DNA from 3 places in the Desulfitobacterium sp. PCE1 genome. Region 3 is predicted to be linked to each of the others. Evidence: riboswitches for the same ligand, from Rfam matches in the RefSeq annotation. Region 3 holds a riboswitch; each other region holds the start of a gene.
The links. A riboswitch is a leader RNA that binds a small molecule or an ion and turns the genes downstream of it on or off. The one in region 3 is predicted to bind cobalamin.
Positions count from the first base shown of each region.

Region 1 (7,605 bases), 2.4 Mb from region 3:
TTACTGTGCCTAAGCAGGCCCGGCTCTTCAGGACCGTGGTCTGTGAAAGCTGCGGGGAAGGGGCGCCTGAACATAAGATCAGGCTCCAGGAGGGGAAAAAGGTCTGCCTGGACTGTTTTGAGGACTATTCAAGAGGATATGGATTATAATCTTATCAACAAAAAAGCCTATAAACGAAAAAGGACCGTTGCCCGGAAAACAATGTTCACCGGCAACGGTCCTTTTTATCCTGCGCATAAATCGGGGCACAAGGACATCATTATACCAAGACGTTAAGTTGACTGCCAAGCTGAGGATTCACAGATAGCTCCATCTCATTGGATATCCCCGAAGCCATGGCCAGCATGGCATTGGTTTGTTCCTGAGAGGTATTCATAACCATCTTCATGACAGAAATTGAAGCTTGCTGTTTGAGCTGAACCTGATTGGAAACGACGGACAAAGCTGCTATATCCATAGTTAACCCTCCTCCAAGTTAAATATATCATATCTTGGATAGTTTAACCAAACCTTTTGCGAATTTAAGCCAAGGCCAAAACAACCTTCCCCTGCTTCAGGCTTGCTTGCACATCGATAATTCGTTGGTTCTCCGAACCTCTAAAGGGTAGAAGCAGATTTCTGTTGGCTGATTCGAATGGTCCGTCCACCAATAAATCGGTATGCTCAAGTAAGAGAGCCCAGGCAGGCTCTTTTTTACTTTGAGCGGTAAGTTCTTCATAGGTATACCCAGAGTAAGTCATGACGTGGAAGCCTCTTTGCTTAGCGGACTGTGCCAATAAGGCAAAACCTTCAGCTTGGGCAAAGGGTTCCCCGCCGCTTAGAGTGATGCCGTCAAGGAGGGGATTCATCGCCAAACCTTTGAGAATCTCTGAGATAGGGATGCTTTTTCCTCCTTCATAGGAATGGGTCTCAGGATTATGGCAGCCGGGGCAGTGGTGAGGGCATCCTTGGGCAAAGACCGTCAAACGTATGCCCGGGCCATCGACAATGGATTCTTCAATGATTCCTGCGATCCGGATCTGGAAGTCCATCATCAGACCTCCCTCTGATCCGCAGAGGAGTGGAGGCAATTCAGGTGTTTAATCCGATCCCGGACTTCGGCCTTTTTGGCGTCGTTGAAACGATCCAGGGTGCCGACCAAATAGCCGGTGATGCGGCGGATGCGCTCAAAGGGGGTGGCACCTTCTGCTCTGCCGCAGCGAGGGCATTCGTTGCCGATGATTCCTGTATATCCGCAGATGGGATCCCGATCCACAGGATGATTGACGGCGCCGAAGCCGATGCCGGATTCTTTCATGCAGCGGATGATTTTCTCAAAGGCCTCCACATTTTGAGCCGGGTCGCCGTCCACCTCCACATAAGTGATATGGCCGGCATTGGTCAATTCATGATAAGGTGCTTCGATTTTAATTTTGTGAAAGGCAGGGATGGGGAAGCTGACGGGGATGTGGAAGCTGTTGGTGTAGTATTCTTTATCCGTGATACCGGGGATGCTGCCGAAAAGCTCCTGATCCATCTTAATGAAGCGGCCGGAGAGGCCTTCGGCAGGAGTGGCTAAGAGAGAGAAGTTCAGCCCGTATTCCTGCCCGGCTTCATCCATGCGCTGGCGCAGATGCTGGACAATCTCCAGTCCCAATTGGCGGGCTTCTTCCGATTCCCCGTGATGCTGTCCGGTTAAGGCTATAAGGCACTCGGCCAGTCCGATAAAGCCCATGGAAAGGGTTCCGTGCTTCAGCACTTCGCGGATCTCATCATCCCAGCCCAATTGGTCAGAGTCCAGCCAGATCCCCTGCCCCATGAGGAAGGGGAAGTTCTTGACTTTTTTGCGGGCTTGAATCTCAAAGCGTTCCAAGAGCTGGTTGATGACGAGGTCAACTTTCTCATCCAGCATGGTAAAGAATTCAGTGCGGTTTTTGTCGCTTTTTAAGGCGAGACGGGGGAGGTTGATGGTGGTAAAGCTAAGATTCCCCCGGCCAAAGATGGTTTCCCGGGAAGGATCGTAACTATTGCCGATGACCCGGGTGCGGCAGCCCATGTAGGCAATTTCCGTCTCAGGTTTGCCGGGGACATAGTATTGCAGGTTAAAGGGAGCATCGAGGAAGGAGAAGTTAGGGAAGAGTCTTTTGGCACTCACCCGGCAGGCCAGCTGGAATAAATCGTAGTTGGGCTCCCCGGGATTATAATTGATCCCTTCCTTCACTTTGAAGATATGGATAGGGAAAATGGGGGTCTCCCCGTTGCCCAGACCTTCTTCTGTAGCCAGGAGAAGATTTTTGACCACCATACGGCCTTCCGGGGTGGTGTCCATGCCGTAATTGAGGGAGCTGAAGGGAATCTGGGCCCCGGCACGGCTGTGCATGGTGTTGAGATTATGGACCAAGGCTTCCATAGCTTGATAGGTTTTTTTATCCGTCTCGGCGAGAGCCTTTTTAGCGGCAAAGTCCTGGGCCTTCCGAAGGGTAGGCTTGTCCAGTTTAAGGTTAGGAAGGTTTTGGAGCAGAGCGGATTCCTGCTCAAAATAGTCCGGATCAGGGGAAAGGGTAGGTATGTGCCCTCCTTGGTTTTCCAGAGTGGAGAACACATCCTTAAGATGGGCTTCCAGCTCTTCCGAATCCATCTCCTGAGGGAATAAAAGCTCGCAGGCTTTGAGCAAGTTTTGTCTGTAAAGTTTAATATAGCTTTTGGCCACACCGGGTGCCATGCCGTAATCAAAATTAGGGATGCTTTGGCCGCCGTGCTGGTCGTTCTGGTTGGATTGAATGGCGATGCAAGCCAAAGCGCTGTAGCTTTGGATATCGTTGGGTTCTCTTAAGAAGCCGTGGCCGGTCCCAAAGCCCTCTTTGAAGAGTTTTATAATGTCGATCTGGCAGCAGGTGGTGGTGAGGGTGAGAAAATCCATATCGTGGATGTGAATATCTCCCTCTTTGTGGGCTTTAGAGTGTTCTGGCTTTAAGACAAACATCTCATTGAATTGTTTAGCCCCTTCGGAGCCGTAGCGCAGCATGGTGCCCATGGCGGTATCCCCGTCAATATTGGCGTTTTCCCGCTTCATATCGTTGTCTTTGGCTTCTTTAAAGGTGAGATCCTCATAGACTTTCATAAGCCGGGTATCCATTTCCCGGACCCGGGTCCGTTCTGCCCGATAGAGAATGAACTCTTTGGCTGTGCGGGCGTGGCCTTTTTCGATAAGAATCTTTTCTACAGCGTCCTGAATTTCCTCCACGGAAGGAACTCTTTTATGTAGGTTGATCTCAAGGTAGTTGACCACTTCCTCAGCAAGAAGGAGGGAGGATTGATAGTCCTTGCCTCCTGTGGCGCTGGCCGCCTTAAAGATGGCGCTGGCTATTTTCTCAATGTTAAAGGGAACTTCTCGTCCGTCTCGCTTGCGAATCTTAGTAATCAAATAAAATCTACCTCTTTTCTCAATCTAATCTCCTGACATCTGATAAAGAAACAAAAACTTCCCGACAGAGATGTCGAGAAGCTAAAAACAACATGCCATTAGCAGTCCAACATACTCTATACTCCGTAGAGTTGGTGGTATACCCATAGGCAGGTCTTCTGACTTAGGATCATCTATACTTCTTACCTTCCCGAAAACCTTTTCAGTGGTAATGCCAAGAAGCATATCTCCCTTACAGCGGCGGGACCGTGCCGGATTCTAACCGGCTTCCCTTTTCACCTGTGGTCACACAGTCACCTATGAGATTCCTTGATCAATGGATCAGTTTTATTATACATCAAAATCCTATCGAACACCATATATAGATAAAAATTAGTGAAGAGACACTATATATAGTGGGTCTATAACCAAAATCAGAGCCAAGGTTTAATAAAATCATATCCTAAAACCAAGGAGAGTGTCAACGATCTAAATCACAGATGTACCGAAGCAAAAAGTAAAAGACTTGTCATCCGATGATAAATCGATAAAAATAGAGGTATAACTAAGAAGATAGTTAGAGAGTTTACTTAAGGAGATAAAGATGAGCCAACGTTACAGGACCTTCATATCGATTTTGTTTGGATTGATTAGTTTTGTCGGGGTTTTCTTTGCAAGTCGATTTGATTTTAATGGGTTTTCCATTAACATTACATGGAGTTTGATGCTTCCCTTGTTGGTGGCATTAGCCTGGGGGACTAAGTATGGTGTTATTAGTGTTGTAGCCAGCCCTATTATTTTTTATCCGTTTATTCTAGGGAGTTATAACGGTTGGGCATCGCTGATTCCTTCCCTATCTCTTTTGCTTTGGGTTCTTATTCACGGATATGGGAGTGAAAAACGCCAGAAATCAAATAAGAGAGTCTATAATCTCTACTTTCTACAGTTGATATATGTGCTTATCCGATTTGTGGTTTATATCACTCTATTCCCAATACTTATTCGATTCAATGAAGTGATTACACCGTTTTGGAATCCTCAAGCCTATACGGAAATAGATATGGGGATTATTCTTTTATTCGTAATCAAGGGAATCATTGTCGAATCCATTTTATTAGGCTTTTGCGATGCAGTGCTCCTCCTTCCTTTTGTTCGCAAATTTTTTAACCTCCCCATCTCTAGTGGAGCAAGATATAACACGTATATTTTGTCCGCAATTGTTCTTTTCGGTTTATGTTTTACCTTAGCTGTATTAGGAATTTACAACTATATTTCGGATGAGATCCCCTTTTTTTCATGGAATCTCAATCCCAGTGAAGAAACCCGAGTCACCTTCTTATTTGCAATTATTTTGTTTTTTATTATGGGTGGGATCACCATTCGCTTTGTTCAGCGCGTGGTGGAGACACAAGCGCAGCTGAGAATTCGAGAGCGCCAATTAGAGGAGGCGTTAGGAGATATTCGGGTGCTTAATGACGAGCTGGAACAACGGATTCTCTTACGCACAGGTGAACTGCAAAATGCAGTCAGCGAATTGGAGGGATTTGCCTATACCATATCCCATGATTTGCGGGCGCCTATCCGAGCTATTGAAGGATATAGCAATTTTATTCTTGAGGATTATGGAAAACAACTTAATCCAGAGACCAATGAAATGTTAGGGAGCATTAAAGGAATTTGCCAAGATATGAACACATTGATTCATCGTTTGTTGGAGTATTCCATAACGTCAAAGCAAGAATTGGCACTCCAACCAGTAAACCTAGCAGACCTTATTCTCAATATTTATGAAGAACTTAAGGTAGCTCATCCTGATCGAAACGTGGATTTGGTCATTGAGAATGAATTGCCGATGGTAACAGGGGATAAAGTACTCTTACGGCAAGCCCTTGAAAATATTCTTTCCAACGGGTTTAAATTTACAAAAGGGCGTCAACAGGCAATCCTGAACGTAAACAGTGTCAAACATGCTGAAGAATGGGTATTCTGCTTTAAAGATAATGGTGTTGGTTTCGATATGAAGTACGCCGGTAAGTTATTCCACGTATTCCAAAGAATGCACCGTAAGCAGGATTTTGAAGGAACGGGTATAGGACTTGCTACTGTGAAAAAAATACTTGAGAAACATAGAGGAAGAGTTTGGATTGAGGGACGAGTTAATGAAGGAGCACAACTTTATTTTGCTTTACCCTTAGAAAAAAACAACATAGATGAGGGCGAAAATGTTTGAGGTAATGATTGTCGATGATATGGATATTATGATAAAACAGATTAAGCGGTTAACCTTATGGAGCGATGAAACGGATTTTCGCATCGTGGCACAGGCATCGGATGGTCAAGAAGCCCTTGAAAAGCTTCGGGAGCATCCTGTAGACCTCTTGATTACGGATATTGAAATGCCAGTCATCAATGGAATTGAACTATTAAAAGAAGTACAAGAGCGGGGATTAGCTTCTTGCGTCGTGTTCTTGAGCGTGCACAGTGAATTTAACTTTGCAAAACATGCGATTCAATACGGTGTTTTTGATTATTTGATTAAGCCTGTTGTCCATGATGACCTAAAACAGGTGCTCGAAAAAGCAAAAAAACATCTATTGGACAAGAAAAAGGCCAATGAATATGTAAAGACATTAGAGGAACAGCTGGTTGAAAAGGTAGATATCTATTATCCTGAGGCACAGCTGAGAAGCCTTTTGAAGCAGCTGGATCAAGGAGAAAAGGGAGCCTTAAGGGGAATAGAGATGATGCTTGATGAAGTGTGTGAGGGGGTAGGGCATGATCGGATTAAAGGGGCTCTGGTATTGCAAAAAATTTATGATGAAGTTTTCATGTCCATACAAGAGGCATATCCCTGGCTTGAGAAGTACATCACAGTAGAGCATTATCTGGAAAATCCCTCCCCTCAGAAAGCGGAGTTTCAAGTCCTGAAGGAGCGATTCATGGAGCATGTTGAAAGGCTGATGGACACACTGAATCGATTTGTTTTGCGGTCTGAACGCAGTGCCCTAGTAAGAGAGGTATGTCTTTTTTGTATTGAGCATATTGAAAATCAGATTAGTCTCGGAAAAATTGCAGAAGCATTTTATTTGACGAAGAATTATGTCGGTGATCTGTTCAAACAGGAGACGGGAATAACCGTAGGAGAGCATATTACTTTTATCAAAATAGAACGGGCAAAAAGATTGGTTGAAAAAGATGCCTTAAAAAACTATGAAATAGCCCATCTCCTGGGTTTTAGTGATGCAGAGTATTTCGGGAAGTTATTTAAGAAATATACTGGGATGCCACCTATGGTGTACAGGGCCATGAAAAAGGATGAGCGATAGGAACGTAACATACGAATCCGTGTTTTGTCAGGGGATAACCCTTAGTAATTACATTCACATGCAGGGGAAGCTCTTGTATGATAAAACCATCACAAAGAGCTTCTCAAGCTCGATATAGAAAAAGGAGCGATAAGGATGGTATTAGGTAAAAAAAGTTGGCTTACAGGAGTGCTACTTGCTGCGATGGTAACAACAATGACAGGTTGCGGTCAAGAGAGTAAGGCGCCAGAGGTACCCAAAACTCAGGAAACACAAAACGCAAGTGTTCAACCGGAAAAAAAGAAATTTGATCTCGAATGGAGTATTCAACCGAAGCTAGGGATTACCAAAGGGGATTACTATAAAATCGAAGAACATTTCCGTCAAGGACACCTGGGAACCCTAGAGGTGGTTAAAAATGATGATAAAATAGTTCATGTCGAATTTAACGAAACGACGCGTCCAAATTACTACCATCGTATTTATCAAGATGTTCCCAAACGGATGTCTGAATATAACTTCACAATGGGAGAGCGCAAAGGAGCAGCCTGGATTCAAAGTGTAGTTATGGTGGAAAAGCAAATGATCGAGAAGCAAACCCTTACTGGAGAATTTGATATGGTTTCCGGTGCGTCCAACAGTATCAAGCAATCCATGCTTCCACTGGCAGAGCAGCTGAAAGGTTCTTTGAATGCACCATCGAATCAAAAGTATTACAGCATTGCTGAAAAACTTGAAGGTGGACTCACAGGTCTTCTCAAAATAGTTGTCGAAGATAAAAAGATCATTTCTGTAAAGTATGATGAAATCTTTGCAGACACTCCAGAAGAAATCGACAACACAAACTTGAAAAAGTTTTACAGACAATCCAAATATGACAGTGTAGAATATGAAGAGCCTTCCCGTATTGGATTTAAT
Region 1 is NZ_KB913023.1:336,737-344,341, forward strand. It holds gene DESPCE1_RS0101665 (FmdE family protein) at 1-149, shown strand, start outside; gene DESPCE1_RS0101670 (YjfB family protein) at 260-457, opposite strand; gene nrdG (anaerobic ribonucleoside-triphosphate reductase activating protein) at 522-1,034, opposite strand; gene DESPCE1_RS0101680 (anaerobic ribonucleoside triphosphate reductase) at 1,034-3,403, opposite strand; cobalamin riboswitch at 3,534-3,719, opposite strand; gene DESPCE1_RS0101685 (ATP-binding protein) at 3,987-5,612, shown strand; gene DESPCE1_RS0101690 (response regulator) at 5,605-6,708, shown strand; gene DESPCE1_RS0101695 (hypothetical protein) at 6,844-7,605, shown strand, end outside.
Region 1: it holds a riboswitch for cobalamin, as region 3 does, so the genes downstream of both, DESPCE1_RS0101680 (anaerobic ribonucleoside triphosphate reductase) here and cobT (nicotinate-nucleotide--dimethylbenzimidazole phosphoribosyltransferase) in region 3, are expected to answer to the same signal.

Region 2 (7,605 bases), 1.6 Mb from region 3:
CCTCTTTGCGTCGACTCCCATGACCTAAAAGAATAAATTTAGTGTCCAAAGCTCTCTTCCACCTTTCTTATAAAATCTTCAATCGTCAATGTATTCTCTTCAGCCGCCAACTGCGGTTGGGCTTCCCGAGGTCGTTCCAAGACAATAACAGGAATGTTCAGCTGCAGGCAGGCCTGGACTTTCTCATCCGTACCACCGATTGCACCGCTATCCTTGGTAATCACCACATCAATCTTTAACTGCTCCCAGAGTCCCTCATTAAATTTCTGAGTAAACGGTCCCTGCATAGCTATAATCTGATAGGGTTTCAATCCTGCCTCTTCACATTGCTTTAGAACATGGGAGGTGGGAAGCACCCGTACATAAAGCTCGCAGTCGTTTAATTCAGACATCCCCACCCAATCCCGGAGGTTTTTGCTTCCGGTACTGAGAAAAACCCGCTTACCCAGTTGGGCTGCCAATCGGGCAGCATCCTCAAGATTGGAGGCAAAATGAAGGAGAGGGTGAACAGGATAATCTCCTGAAGAACGCTCCCAGCGAAAATAGGGAAGATTACATTTACCGGCAACGCACCGGGCTAAGTTCCGGATATTTTGGGCATAAGGGTGAGTGGCATCAATCAGGGCGTGAATGGCCTGTTCCTGCAGAATCCTCTCCATGGAATGTTCATCCAGAGCACCCGAACAGGTACGTAGACCTTGACGCTCAGCGATTTCGGCACCGTATTCCGTTAAAGTAGAAACCAGAACCTCATGACCATGTTTTTGTAATTCAAATGCTAATTCCCTGCCATCCTCAGTCCCCGCCAGGATGAATAACCTCATAAAACATATCCCCTCGGAGTCACCATATAGGGGCCTACGACACGGGTATGGGAATTGCCGATGATGACTGTGGTCAACATATCAATGGGGGATTGGGTAAATTCTGCAAGAGTCGTGATGATCACTTGAGAGTCACCACGCAACGCTTCCTTTACAATTCCCACCGGGGTTTGGGGATCTCGATATTCGAGTACTGCTTGACGAACCCATTCAATCTGGTCCTGACGGCCTTTACTCTTTGGATTATAAATGGCCATGACGAAATCTCCCTCTGCTGCCAGCTTAACGCGCTTTTGGATAACTTCCCAGGGCGTGAGCAGATCGCTCAGACTAATGACCGCAAAATCATGCATCAAAGGCGCTCCTAACAGGGATGATGCAGCATTGGCAGCACTTACTCCAGGGATAATCTCCAAAGGAATATCCAAGGCATCTTTTTCTTCCAGGCATTCTATCAGAATCCCCGCCATACCATAGACTCCCGCATCTCCACTGCTGACCAAGGCAATGGCCTGACCCTCCAGAGCGATCTCTACAACTTCGCGGCAGCGATCAATTTCTTGCCGCATACCCGTGGCCACCACTTTTTTCTCGGCAAGCCAAGGACGAATCAAATCGATATAGGTTTTGTATCCGGCGACCACATCCACTTCTTTCCATACCGACTGAGCCCGTTGAGTCATATGCTCCGCATCTCCAGGACCAATGCCTACCACATAGATTTTGCCTTGCTGATGGCCACCGTGACCCCATTCCACTTCTGCTTGGGAAGAACTAACTCTCCCTGACTCGTTCCCAGTAAGCTCGCTGCTTCGCATACACCATCCACTCCAATCTTCTCTTTGACATATTCCGATGGCCTTAGCCCTTGTTGTTCATTTATACTCTGTATTTCTTGTGATGAAAAGGTATGAAAGGGTATGCCCAGGATTCGGGCTGCCTCGATAATTCCTGCTTCATCCGCTTTTAATTCAATACTGTATAGCCCCTGAATACTCTTTGGTGATATCCCTATTTGCTTGAGACTTCCCTCAATGGCTTCCATCACCTGCTCCCTACTTACCCCTCTGCGGCACCCTACTCCGATACCAAAGATCCTTGGCACCAAATGAAGGGGCCTGCTTTTTCCCTGGATCCGCTCATGCTGAGCCGCAAGTTGTTCTGTTGTAACCCATAGCTGGGCATGTTCTTTATCTTTATCCTTAAGGAAATGGTAATAAGGGTCCTGACGCAGGGGGTGTTCCTCGGGCAGGCAATCGGTCCAGACCTTGAGATAACCCTGCTCCAGCAACAAAGAATTGACTTCCTTCAGTCCTGATAAAGGTTCGACAGACCAACCAAACCGTCGGGCGTACTCATCAGGTGCGGTCAGCCCTTGCACATCTGTGGCAGTGGTTATCACCGGTTGGGCATGGATCCACTGGGCCACGGATTTCGCCCAGGCATTGGCTCCTCCTAAATGCCCGGATAAGAGGGAGATTACAAATTCCCCTTTTTCATCCAGCACCAATACGGCCGGATCCCGATCCTTACCCTGAAGATAAGGAGCAATATGACGAACCACAATCCCCGTAGCCATGATAAAAATCAAAAGAGAGGAACCTTCCCATAGTTCAGGAAGGACTTCTTTCAGCTCACTAAAATAATAAGGATCGCAGCAAGGGGCAGGCTCTTCTGTTTCATGAATGCGCTTCTGACCCTCAAGACGCCGGTGCAGATAGAGTAAGGTTGGTTCCTCTTCAGGCCATTTCTCGATGATCCGGCAGGCCGTCCTTAAGCCCTGATCCCTTAACACCACAATGGCTGTTTTCATGAGCGTCCTTGCCGATACTCATGAGTAAATTCCGGGTCATACAGTTTAGAGCGGGTCCCTTGATCCCGGAGAAAATCTCCCACAAGAATCTGTGCATGCTTACGGATTCCCGCCTCTTTCACCTGATTTTCAATGGTTTCTAAGGTACCCTCCAGAATGTGTTGATCCGGCCAGCTGGCTCGATACACAACAGCTACAGGTGTATTGGGGGGGTATCCTTTCCTCAGGGTCGCCACCACTTCCCCTATATCCTGTACACTGAGAAAAATCGCCATACTGGCTTGATGTTGAGCCAATAATGCCAGATCTTCCTTTTCCGGCACCGGGGTTCTTCCCGCCAGTCGTGTAAGAATTAAGGTCTGGCTGACCTCAGGCAGGGTAAACTCTTTTTTCACCGCAGCGGCGGCGGCAAACACAGAGCTTACTCCCGGGATCACTCCGTAGGTAATGCCCTTTTCTTCCAGGCATTGCATCTGTTCCTGGATGGCTCCATAAACACTGGGATCTCCAGTGTGTAAACGAACGACTTTTTCTCCTTTTTGTACCCCTTCCGCCATGATGGCTACAGTCTCTTCCAAGGTTAACCCGGCACTGTCAAATAAAGCTATGCCCTCTCGGCAATGCCGCAGGATATCCGGGTTGACCAAGGATCCCGCATAAATAACCCGCTGGGCTTCTTCAAGAGCCTTTTTGCCTTTTAAAGTGATCAAATCCGGATCCCCGGGACCGGCTCCTACAAAGAGAACCGGATTAATATTCTCAGCCAAGGTTTTCACTCCTGTCTTTATAATGATATCCAAAGATCTTTTTAGTGCAGCCGTCTGGGTCGCGTAGCTTTACGCACAACGCACCTTCGGGCGTGATCTCCTGAAACCTTCCACCGGAAGGTTTCTTGATCGGAGACTCACGTACTCCATAGCTCCAGGGCTGGTCAACTCGCTTTCTTAACAGCATCTGCGGCGGATGCGTATGCTTTGGGGAGTGCCGCCTTGAGCGAAACTGTCCACCGGACACTTTCGACGCCAAACCCCGCTGTTTTCTGCATGTGAACCGTGGCTACGCTATGTTAGGAAAGCCTCGTTGACCCGACCGCCCCTCCGCTTAAAGAAAGCTTGGCTTATGGTCAGTGAAGCGAAGCAGAAGCCTTAGCTGCCTTATACACAGTGAAATCCGTTCGCTTTTGTGCGTAAAGCTACTCTTGTGGGTCTTTCTTGCACTTCTTTCGGGTCTTTTTCTGTGTCCTAAAAAGATACTTAAACGAATACTTGAAAAATCGCCCAAGGATTTTGATTTACAAAAGAGAGCGAATTTAAGCGAGCGGGAACAAAACTTCGCGAAAAGACTGCAGCGGAGTCGGGTTGGAAACAGGACGTTTCCAACCAGCCATTGAGCAGGAGCGATTTGGCTGGGCACCCGACGGAGCGAAGGGCTTGAGCGTTAGTTTTGTCCGCGCAGCTTATTGAGCGAACGGTGTAAAGCAAAATCCTGGAGATTTAGCTTTCAAAGGGTCTTTCTCAAGATTGAGGTTTCTTACAAAGCACAAGACTTAAATAGTCCACTTTTTCCAACACTTCCTCCGGGCCAAGCAGGCGAACGTCTTCTCCTGCCTGACCTACCCGGGTAGCTAAAACTGCCTGTGACCCGGTTCTTTGGATATGATTAAGTACATCCGGCAAATTTCGCGATACTTTCATTAAGACAAGATTAGGATATTGCTCATACTCCTCTAAGCCCTCGATCCCCGGCAAAACCACTAAAGGCTCATCTCCCGTAGCCAAAGGCCAATTCACTCGAGCTGCGACTGCCGCCATAGCCGTGATACCTGGAATGGTCTCTATCTGATCCGGTTCAAGCTGATCTCTTAAGATAGCAAGTAGATAACTGTAAGTGCTGTATAAGGAAGGATCACCTAAGGTAAGGAAAGCAACGGAATGCCCCTGACAAAGCTCCTCCTTAATCTTCTCTGCCGCAGTATGCCAAGCAGCTTGAAGTATGCTCTCATCAGCGGTCATCGGCATTTCTAACTCTAAAATGCTAACTCCGGAGGGGCAGTGTGATTTGGCAATTTCCCACGCGACACTTTCCCGCTCCATCTTGGACTTGGGTATGGCGACCACCTGAATAGCTTGTAGAATTTCCACTGCCCGCAAGGTAATAAGCTTCGGGTCCCCCGGCCCTACCCCTATTCCGTAAAGCTTAGCCTTTTCACTGATCTGATTGTTTACTATGTTTGTGTCTTCGTTCCTATCCTTCTTCACTTCGTTCCTCCTTAGCTCTTCGGCCCGCAACCATCCCGCGGTTCTGGAGCTCATTTTCTTTTGAACGGGTTCTTAACTCCTTTGTTTGAAGCAGAGGCCTTAAATAATCCCCTTTCTTCCTGAAAGTATAAATACGGGGTTTTGGGCCTGGGCAAGATGAATATCCTTAATACCCTTCCAGCGTACAGCTTGGATCGAAACCACATCAACATCCTCATATTGCAAGCTTTTTAAGGCTTCCATACCATGAGCTAATGTCTCTAAAGTTACGGCAGTCAATACAACCCTTCCCCCAGGCGCCAAGGGAGCTTGAAGTAAAATCTCCCGAATCTGCCCATGACTACCGCCAATAATACAGACATCCATAGGGGGGATTTCCTGTAACGTTTGAGGCGCAGATCCACGAACCAGTCGCAAATTTCTTACCCGAAACTTCTCTTGATTCTTCAGAATAAGCTCCTGTGCCTCCGGATTTTCTTCTATGGCATAAACGCAGCCACGATGAGCTAAAAGCGCTGCTTCAATGCTTATGCTACCCGTCCCTGCTCCCACATCCAAGACCCGGGTCGAAGGGGTAATCTCTGCCTTAGCCAGAACTTGAATCCGAATCTCATTCTTAGTCATGGGAACATTGCCACGAACAAACTCCTCATCCTTGATACCAAAGCTCTTAGGCAATGAAAGCAAGGATTGAGCCGACTTATCCTCTGGATTTTCAGGGTAGAGGATCATCACCGCATTAGAGAAATCTTCTTCCAAATCCATGAGCTGATGAGCATCTGTATTTAACCAACGCTCTTCCGGATAAGTCAAGGCATTGCCAAGAGAGATCTGCGGATTGAAGTCATAGGTATGATAATACTCAGCAATCTTCTGAGGTGAGTTTTCACCGCCAGTGAGAACTCCCAAGGGGCGGCTGAGATGTAAAGGTAAGCAATTCAGCGGACGGCCGTGGACACTGAGCAACTCTGCATCCTGCCAGGGGATCCCTGCTCGTGCAAAAGCAAGCTGAATGGAGCTAAGGCCAGGCAACACCTGGATTTCTTCTTGCGGGAACTCCCTTTTCAACCAAGGAAGCAGACTATAAAAACCTGGATCGCCAGAAACCAGGACACTTGCCTTTTTTCCCTGCTGTAATACTCTCTGCAAGGTTTTCAAGGTTTCGGCTAAATTTCCACTGACCCGGTATGACTCTCCCTTGAAATCCGGAAAGAGCTTTAAGGCTCGTTGCCCTCCTACCAAAACATCGCTCTGATGGACCATTTCTTCAACAGCCTGGGAAACCCATGCTCTTGTACCAGGGCCTATCCCCAATATTTGGATCATCCCATCACCTTCCCCTTTGTTTAACCTATATTTCGTTAATTAACCAAGCCTTCGGCTTTGCCCAATTCTGCCGCGATTTATAGTGAAATAAAAAAGAGCCCTGAGCGGCTCTTTGGTTTTTCCCTTCGGTTATTCCGAAATAATCACCACACCCATCGCTCGTGGGCGTAATGCAATGTTCAAGGCAGGTCTCCTGACTTCCAGTCTTCATGCCTCCCCCCCTTCCCAGGATTATCCCAGTGGGCTATAAGGAGGCACTCGTGGTTCACAGTGGCGGGACCGCGCCGGATTTTCACCGACTTCCCTTTTCATCCTCAAAAGAGGAACCTTGAGTATTATCCGATTGTTGTGACAATTTAATTCGAATTACTAAGTTATTCTCTACTTTTACCTAAATTCCTTCTCTATCTGCGGCCAATGCCAAAATTCTTTGCAGATCTCTTTGGCCTGATCGTCCCAGGCAATGATCTCACCGTTAAGCAAAGTAAAGGCGGTTCCCACCTGCACTTCCCCATGCACATGCTCTTGAGCCCGACAACTCGCCCTTTCTGCTAATTTAAACAGAAGATTTCCCCAACCCTTGGTACGAATTTCTTCAGCAGCACCTTCAACCGTTGGATACTCCGCTATGGTCTGCAAAAAGTTCCGGTCAATACCATTCAGTGCGGCATGAGCCACTAAAATTTCCATCCGGGCATCGGCAACATGGGTATGGGTATGGAAAATCCCCCCGGCTACTTTAATCAATTTACCAATATGACCAAAGAGAAGCACTTTCACGATCTTGCGATAGGCAGCCTCCTCCAGCAGAAAGCCCACAAAATTGGCCATCTGAATAATGGCTTCCTCAGGAACTTTCAGTTCCGCCGTAGCTGCTCTGAAACCATAATTGCCAGGAGTTAGAACAATGGCTTTATGTCCATAAGCAACGGCTTGATCCAGCTCAGGCAGAATAGACTTCTTGAACGCTTCCTCTGACATAGGCCGAACTATACCTGTTGTGCCTAAAATCGATATTCCTCCCATAATTCCCAAACGAGGATTCAGGGTCTTCGAAGCAAGCTCTTCTCCATCAGGCACCTCAATCACCACCAGGACTTCTTCCTGGGGAAATACTTCTCGTACCGCTGCCTGAATCATTGACCGGGGAACAGGGTTAATAGCGCTTTCCCCTGGAGGAATCTGAAGTCCTTTTTTGGTAACGACGCCAATACCTTGACCCCCGCGAATGAGGATTTCTCCTTTTTCAGAAAGAACCCGCACTTGAGCTACCACTTCCAAACCATGGGTGACATCAGGATCATCCCCTGCATCTTTGATAATACCTACACGAGCTATATCCTTTTCAATTTCCATTCGATGTATGGATAATTGAAGCCGTTCC
Region 2 is NZ_KB913023.1:1,137,415-1,145,019, reverse strand. It holds gene DESPCE1_RS0105670 (sirohydrochlorin chelatase) at 1-49, opposite strand, end outside; gene cobK (precorrin-6A reductase) at 39-824, opposite strand; gene cobJ (precorrin-3B C(17)-methyltransferase) at 821-1,507, opposite strand; gene DESPCE1_RS0105655 (cobalt-precorrin 5A hydrolase) at 1,534-2,637, opposite strand; gene cobM (precorrin-4 C(11)-methyltransferase) at 2,634-3,404, opposite strand; gene cobI (precorrin-2 C(20)-methyltransferase) at 4,152-4,895, opposite strand; gene DESPCE1_RS0105640 (bifunctional cobalt-precorrin-7 (C(5))-methyltransferase/cobalt-precorrin-6B (C(15))-methyltransferase) at 4,995-6,221, opposite strand; cobalamin riboswitch at 6,387-6,567, opposite strand; gene cbiD (cobalt-precorrin-5B (C(1))-methyltransferase CbiD) at 6,609-7,605, opposite strand, start outside.
Region 2: it holds a riboswitch for cobalamin, as region 3 does, so the genes downstream of both, DESPCE1_RS0105640 (bifunctional cobalt-precorrin-7 (C(5))-methyltransferase/cobalt-precorrin-6B (C(15))-methyltransferase) here and cobT (nicotinate-nucleotide--dimethylbenzimidazole phosphoribosyltransferase) in region 3, are expected to answer to the same signal.

Region 3 (7,605 bases):
CTGGGTTTTATCCTTTGGAATTAGAACCTATATCATCGACACCCGCATTGTCCCTACCGGTTCCATGCTCCCCACTATCCAACTTCAAGATCGCTTAATCTTCGATAAGGTATTTTACAAAAGTAAACCCCTCCAGCGTGGAGATATCATTATGTTTACTGCACCAGAAGGCTCGGGAGAGCACGATGATTTGGTTAAACGTGTCATCGGTTTACCCGGGGAGACCTTGGAAGTCCGGGAGGGTAAAGTATGGATTAATGGAGAACCCCTGGAAGAACCTTATTTGAAAGAGGCTCCTGAATATGACTATGGGCCTATCCAAATTCCGGAGCAATCCTACCTTGTTTTCGGGGATAATCGCAACAACAGTAAGGATAGCCATGTCTGGGGCTTCGTTCCCGAGAAAAATATCGGAGGAAAAGTCTTAGTGCGTTATTGGCCTATGGAACGCTGGGGTTTTCTTGAGTAATGAAGGAATAATATCTTTGGGTATTATTACTATAGATTTGAGGATGGAAAGGAGAAGCTAATGAAGTACGCCAAGTGGATGAAAAATGTAGGAGAAGGATTTATCGGGGAAATGCTCAGAGCAGCCCAAAACCCCGAGATGATATCTTTTGCCGGAGGGTTACCTGCCCTTGACCTTTTTCCTACTCAGGATTTACAGGCAGCCTTCCAAAAGGTTTTTGAGGAACAGGGCAATTCCGCCTTACAGTATGCCCAGACCGCAGGATATCCGGAGTTGAGATCATGGGTTGCCTCTCAGCACAAACGCAACCAAAGACCTGCCCGGACCAGCGAGGTGATTATCACCACCGGAAGTCAGCAGGGATTGAGCCTATTAGCCCAAACTTTTTTGGATCCGGGAGATACGGTTTTCTTGGAGACGCCTACTTATTTGGGTGCTATTCAAGCTTTCGAGGGATTTCGGGCTAATTTTCAGATGATCCCCTGTGATGAGGAAGGAATCATTCCCAGTGAACTGGAGAAAGCTTTAGCTTTCACCACGCCCAAATTTCTTTACTTAATACCGAATTATCAAAATCCCTCAGGAAGAGTTATGGGGCTGGAGAGAAGAAAAGAGCTTCTCAAAGTGTCCCAAAAATATGATCTGCTTCTTATCGAGGATAATCCTTACGGAGAATTGCGTTATGAAGGAGAGGCAATCCCTCATCTGGCGGAATTGGGGGAAAATGTCATCTATCTTGGGACCTTTTCCAAGGTTTTGGCACCGGGGTTGCGGATAGGTTATGTTCTTGCCGATGAAGATATTATTATGCATCTGGAACAAACCAAAGAAGGCGTGGATCTTCATAGTAATAACTTAACTCAGAGAGCGATCTATGAATATCTGAAAAAGGATCTTTTGCCGGATCATATCCTCAAATTGCGGAAAGTTTATAATGATCGCCGTCAGGCTATGGTGGAGTCCATCCATACTTATCTGGGAGATAGAGTAGAGATGATCGTCCCCTCAGGTGGTTTATTCCTTTGGGCCAAGCTGATTGGCGTGAACAATAGCTTTGACTATGTGGAAGATATGATTCGCCAAAATGTTCTTTATGTTCCCGGAGCTCTCTTCTACGCCGATGGCCGGGTGTCCAATGAAATGCGCCTCAATTACTCCTGCTCGACACCGGAGATTATTGAAGAAGGAATGAAGCGTTTAGCCAGGGGGCTGAATAAATAGGCTTGAAAAAGCTTTACTACCTGTACTAAAACTAAGAGACCGTTGCCCAGAACTTTACAGTTCGTTGAGCAACGGCCTCTTTTGTTAATTCGGAACGGATTACGAATTTCGGACAAGTTCTAAGAAATCAGAGGGAATGCCCCCAAAAGAAAGAGCAGTTCGGAGAGTTCAATGCTGGCGCCATAAAGATCCCCGGTTAACCCTCCCAGAAGACGGGACACCTTGCGAGTGAAAAAGAGGATGAATAGGGTGGCTAGAATAAAGCCGGAAATCCCCGGCCAGTGCAGAACCCAATAGGTGAGGAAAAGGAGCAGCAAGCCTTCACCTAAGAATAACCACCGGGTTTTAAGGGAGGCTTCATGAAATCCCTGACCGAAGCCCTGGGCCCGGGCGTAAGGGAAGAAATGAACCCCAATCTGAAAAATCCAGCGGGATAGGATGGGCATGAAAAGAATGAGGTAAGGAACAAAAGGTGAGGGGAGGGCAAGGAGTCCGGCCAGGAGAGTGAATTTGAGCAGCAGGTAAACCATGGCACTTACGGCGCCGAAGGCTCCCACATGGCTGTCCTTCATAATCTCCAGCATGCGTTCAGGTGTCCGTGCTGAAAGCAATCCATCCATGCTGTCCATAAATCCATCAAGATGGATTCCCCCGGTGAGAATGAGTTCCAGGGTAAGGAGTAAAGCGGCCGTAACCAGAGGTGGGTAGTGGGGAAGGAGCAGGATGAGGGCCAGCCAGAGTGTTCCCCCCAGAATTAAGCCCACTAAGGGATAATAATGCTGGCTTTGAGTGAACTCCTCCGTGGTCACATTTTCCGGCTGTGGAAGAGGTATTCGTGTGAGAAAGGTCAGGGCGATCCATAATTTGCGCATGCTAGGAATCCTCGCGCCGCAAGGAATCCAATAAAGCCTGGCCGGTGGCTTTGATCTCCGTCGGATAACCGGCAACGACCGAATAGACCTGTTGGGCACCTTGACCGAGGATCTGGTTGGCCCTGCCGGCCAGATCCCGATACACTCTGGAAAGAGGATTATCGGGAACGATACCGTCTCCCACCTCATTGGTGACCATAATCACCTGAGGGGTAATATCCTGGGCTATATGAGCGATGGTGCGGACCTGTTCCAGAATCTCCTGCTCTATCCTATGGAGGGCTCGGGTATACTCCTGCTCAGGCAAATCATCCTCTGCCGGATAGTTGGCAAGAAGAAGATTGGTCAGCCACAGGGTCACACAGTCCACCAAGAGTACCGCCTTGTCCTGGGCATGTCGTTCCAACACCGATGAGAGGGCAAGGGGCTCTTCCACTAAGTCCCAATGGGAAGGACGCTGGTCTTGATGTTTTTTGACACGCAAAGCCATTTCCTCATCGTAGACTTGTGCTGTGGCAATGTAGATTACGGGCAGACCGGGATGGGCTGCCAGGAGCTCGGCAAAGCGGCTTTTACCGCTGCGGGCCCCGCCGGTTATGAGAACAAAATCCGACATAGTTACCTCCAATGATGCTTAGTTTTTACTGCTGACCCCTGCGGATTCAAAAGTAGCCATCTCATTGAGAATGCGGATGGAGGCATCCAGGAGATGGAAGCCGATAGCGGCCCCTGTTCCTTCTCCCAGTCTGAAATCCAGGTGCATGATGGGTTTCAGATCCAGTTCTTTCAAGGCGGTAATATGGCCAATTTCCACGGAAGAATGAGAAGGAATCAGGAAGAAGCGGGCCGTGGGGCAGAGACGTGTAGCAATGAGTGCGGCTGCCGTGGAGATTACTCCATCTAAAAGGATGGGGACACGGGAAAAGGCTGCTTGAAGAATTGCTCCAGCTAGGGCACCGATCTCTAAACCGCCTATTTTGCTGAGAACATCCATCCCATCCTGGGGATCCGGCTGATTGATTTCGATAGAACGGGCGATAACCTCTTGTTTGCGGATGAGTCCCGCATCATCCAGACCTGTTCCCCGTCCGGTAACCTCTTGGGGGGGCAAGCCCGTAATGAGAGAAATAATGGCTGCACTGGGAGTCGTATTGCCAATCCCTACTTCCCCAGTAGCCAGGACATTTACTCCGGAATCAATAGCCTGGCGGGCGATTTTAGCTCCGGTCAGCAGGGAGAGGAGAGCTTCTTTGCGGCTCATGGCGGGTCCCAGAGCCATGTTATGAGTTCCGTTCATGATGCGGTGAACCATGAGCTCAGGCGGGTCCAGAGGAAAAGCCATTCCCACATCGGTGCAGATCACATCAGCGTTGGCATGGCGAGCCAGGACATTAATCCCTGCACCGCCACTTAAAAAGTTATAGAACATCTGCGGGGTTACTTCTTGAGGGAAGGCACTGACACCTTCGGCCACCACACCATGATCTCCGGCCATGACGAGGATGGCCTTTTTTTCTACTTCCGGCCAAGGTTGCCCTTGAATCCCCCCCAATTGCTTGGCAATTGTCTCCAGGACCCCTAAACTGCCCTGAGGTTTTGTCAAGGAATCCAAGCGTGCTTGTACCGCTTCCATAGCCTGTTCGTCAAGACCGCGTATTCCCTGGATAAGATGGTTCAATGCGGCTTCACATTCCTCAAGGGAAGCAGCACCCAGGTTCTCCTGTTTAAAGAAATCATCCCATAGCTTGTCCTGTTCTAATTCGGTTTTACTCATCTTTATTCCTCTCCTTTGTAAAAAAAATAAAGTCCCGCCACTTAATAAGTGGTCGGGACTTTGCCTTCATCGCCGCTGCTTTCCAAATTCACCCATGGAAAGGCTTTATACATTCCTGGCAGGTCTCCTGGCTTGGATTCAAACGCTTTTTACCCCTTCCCGGCGTTGCCGGTGGTTATGGTTTAAGCTCATCCTACACAGTGGTGGGTCCGCACCGGAATCACACCGGTTTCCCTATTCTCCCCCCCGTGGGGGCACCAAAGAATGGTTTAATTTTTAATTAATTATAGAATACCAAAGAAGGAGAGTTTGTCAAGTAGTTGGCTTGTATTAAAAGAGAGATTCCGGTAAGATCAACCCTTTACTTAAGGAATTGAAGGATTTATGATAGTGTCTAGGAGTTGTACTAGAACACATAAGGATGTGCATTGCGTGAATAGGACAAAAATAACTCGATTATCCCTTCTTTTTGATGGAATGGTTGTGTTCCGTGGCTTAATAGGAGACCCAGTGGCGGCTTCTTGCCAGAGTCTGCTTCAGAAAATTGGGAGCAAAGAATTTGATCTTATGGAAATCTATAAAGACTACCATCATTTCTGCTCCTTAGCTACCCAGGTTCATTGGCCGGATTATCTTTGGGAACGTATTCTCCAGGATGACAATGAGCTCACCAGGCAAGCAGCCCAGGGGGGGAAGAATAGGGTATCGACCGGGCTTCGCCAACTGGCAGGGCGGGAGCTGCTGTATTTACGAGAGATCGCTGAACTGACGGCTGAAGAGATCAAGGATGCGGTTAATGCGCGGTGCGAAGAGCAGGAGATGGAAAACCTGGCTCTCTGGCAAGAAGCTCCTTTGCACCCTAAAACCTGGCCCATATGGATAAGTCTTCAGGAGATGAAGATGGGGGATGCTTATCCTACGGAAACCTATGGGCAAGAAGAAAGTTATGCTGAGGGTTATCTCCGGTCTTGGCAAAGAAGGCTGAAGCAAAGTCTGCTTCAAGGGACGGCAGAAGAAATGGTGGAGGCTCTCCTTTCTTATTATCAAACTATGGGTACAGGATTGTTTGGTCAGTGTATAGCTCTCAAATGGAGGGGCGAGACAGAAAGGCTTGAAGGGGTACGCCCCGATCCCATGCGCATAAACAAATTGATTAATCAAGAACGGGAGCAGGGAATCATCCTTCAAAACACTGAATTTTTCCTGAAAGATCTTCCGGCCAATAATGTGATTCTTTACGGCAACCGTGGGACGGGTAAATCTTCCTTGGTTAAGGCTCTATTGCAGGAATATTGTGATCAAGGACTACGTCTCGTTGAATTATCGAAAACAGATCTACAGGACTACCCTAAGATTATTCGGCTCCTGGCTAAGCAGCCTCTAAAGTTCATCTTGTTTATTGATGACCTTTCCTTTGAAGATACGGAAGGCGATTATAAGAATTTGAAGACCTTATTGGAGGGGGGCTTGGAAGGAAAGCCTCAAAATGTGCTGATTTATGCCACCTCCAATCGGCGTCATTTGATAAGAGAAACCTTTGGCGAACGCCAAGTTGATGAAGTCCACCGACGGGATAATATGGAGGAAAAGCTGTCTTTATCCGACCGCTTCGGCATTACGGTCACCTTCCCCACACCGGACCAGGAAGGATATCTGAAGATTGTCGAGAAATTAGCGGCTCAGGAAGGGCTGGCAATTCCAAGAGAGGATCTGCGGCAGCAGGCTCTGCGCTGGGTTATGAATCATAACGCCCGTTCCGGGAGAACCGCTCGTCAGTTTGTGGATTTTTTACTGGCCAAGCAAGGGATGGCGACTCATCCATAGTTTTTTCAACCGGCTCACAGGCCGGTTTTTTTATGGTGCGGTGTGCGCAAAGCTGCATAGGGGTCTGCCCCCGACACGGCAAAGGAAAGAGATTAATCCCTTCGGAAGATGCATAGTATCAGGCTGAGTGTTCATCCTAATACTAAGCTATCTATAATGGTGAAAGTGTGAAATCCATGAATGTAAAAATCTCAAGCCGCCAATCCTTTTGTACATATTTCATTATTGTCTCACTATCTTTAGGCATGCCCAATCTACTAATAAGAGAGTTGAGGCAGGATTTTTGGCAGGCCATCCTAGTGGCTATGGTTATAGAAGCAATGCTGGGTTTTTTCTTATATAAAATGGGGAGGAATTATATCAATCAGACGATTTTCCAGTACAGTGAGAAAATCCTCGGCAAAACCTTAGGAAAGATAAGCGTTGGAATTTTTAGCATTTACTTTATTAGTGTAGCCATCACTCTTACCCAAGCTCTTATCGACTTCTTTGGTTCGGTGGTGATGCCGGAAACTCCGAAATACGTCTTTGCTTTTTTGCTTTTACTGGTGAGTACATATGCCTGCTGTTCCGGGATTGAGGTGATTATGAGGCTCTCTGAGATTATTGCCCCTTTTGTCCTTGGCTCCTTTCTTTTTGTGACGCTGTTTAATATAGGGAATCTGGAGTTTGATAATTTGAGACCGGTTTTCCGGCACGGAATAGGTGAGATTCTAAGGGGGTCCATGCTTCCTTCTGCTTGGTTCGGAATCTGCATTATTATGGGTGTTTTAATGGCTTATCATAATAATCCTAAAGCCATGTATAAGGTAAAGCTCATGGGAGTCGGACTGGGTATTCTGGCGATCACCACGTCCATGTTCTTTGTCATTATGGTTATTGGCGTAGAAGTCAGTTCCAGGCAATTGTATTCTATCTACAATCTTGCACGCAAAGTCGATGTAGGAAACTTCATCCAAAGGACGGAAGCTTTTCAAATAGTATCGTGGACAGCGGGAGCCTTTTTAACTTTAGCTTTGTTTCACTATGCCGCTGTGGAAGGTTTAAAGCATATTTTTTCAAGCAAATCCCGTATGTTTTTGGGGATCGGCATTGCGGTGGTTATATTTGTCTTTGCTATCTTTATTAATCCTACCAGTATTGATAAAACTGTGTTTTTTAAAAATATCTTTGGAGTCTATGGTTTAACCGTCGAAATATGTGGAGTCTCTCTCCTTTATATAATTTATAGCTTAAAACAAAAATTTAAGGTATTTAAAAAGAGGTCCTCAAATGAGCGATAAGAATTCATCAGACATATCCCCCAACCTTGAAGAGAATCGAAGTCGTTTAGAAGATATCTTCAAAAACTCTGCGGATCTTTCATTTCGTGAATTGTGGTTTGACAAAACGAGCAAAGGTTTTTTGGTGTATCTTGATGGATTAGTGGATCGGCAATACATGAG
Region 3 is NZ_KB913023.1:2,765,611-2,773,215, reverse strand. It holds gene lepB (signal peptidase I) at 1-469, shown strand, start outside; gene DESPCE1_RS0113785 (PLP-dependent aminotransferase family protein) at 530-1,690, shown strand; gene cobS (adenosylcobinamide-GDP ribazoletransferase) at 1,810-2,562, opposite strand; gene cobU (bifunctional adenosylcobinamide kinase/adenosylcobinamide-phosphate guanylyltransferase) at 2,564-3,178, opposite strand; gene cobT (nicotinate-nucleotide--dimethylbenzimidazole phosphoribosyltransferase) at 3,197-4,336, opposite strand; cobalamin riboswitch at 4,436-4,613, opposite strand; gene DESPCE1_RS0113765 (ATP-binding protein) at 4,769-6,160, shown strand; gene DESPCE1_RS0113760 (endospore germination permease) at 6,337-7,443, shown strand; gene DESPCE1_RS0113755 (spore germination protein) at 7,433-7,605, shown strand, end outside.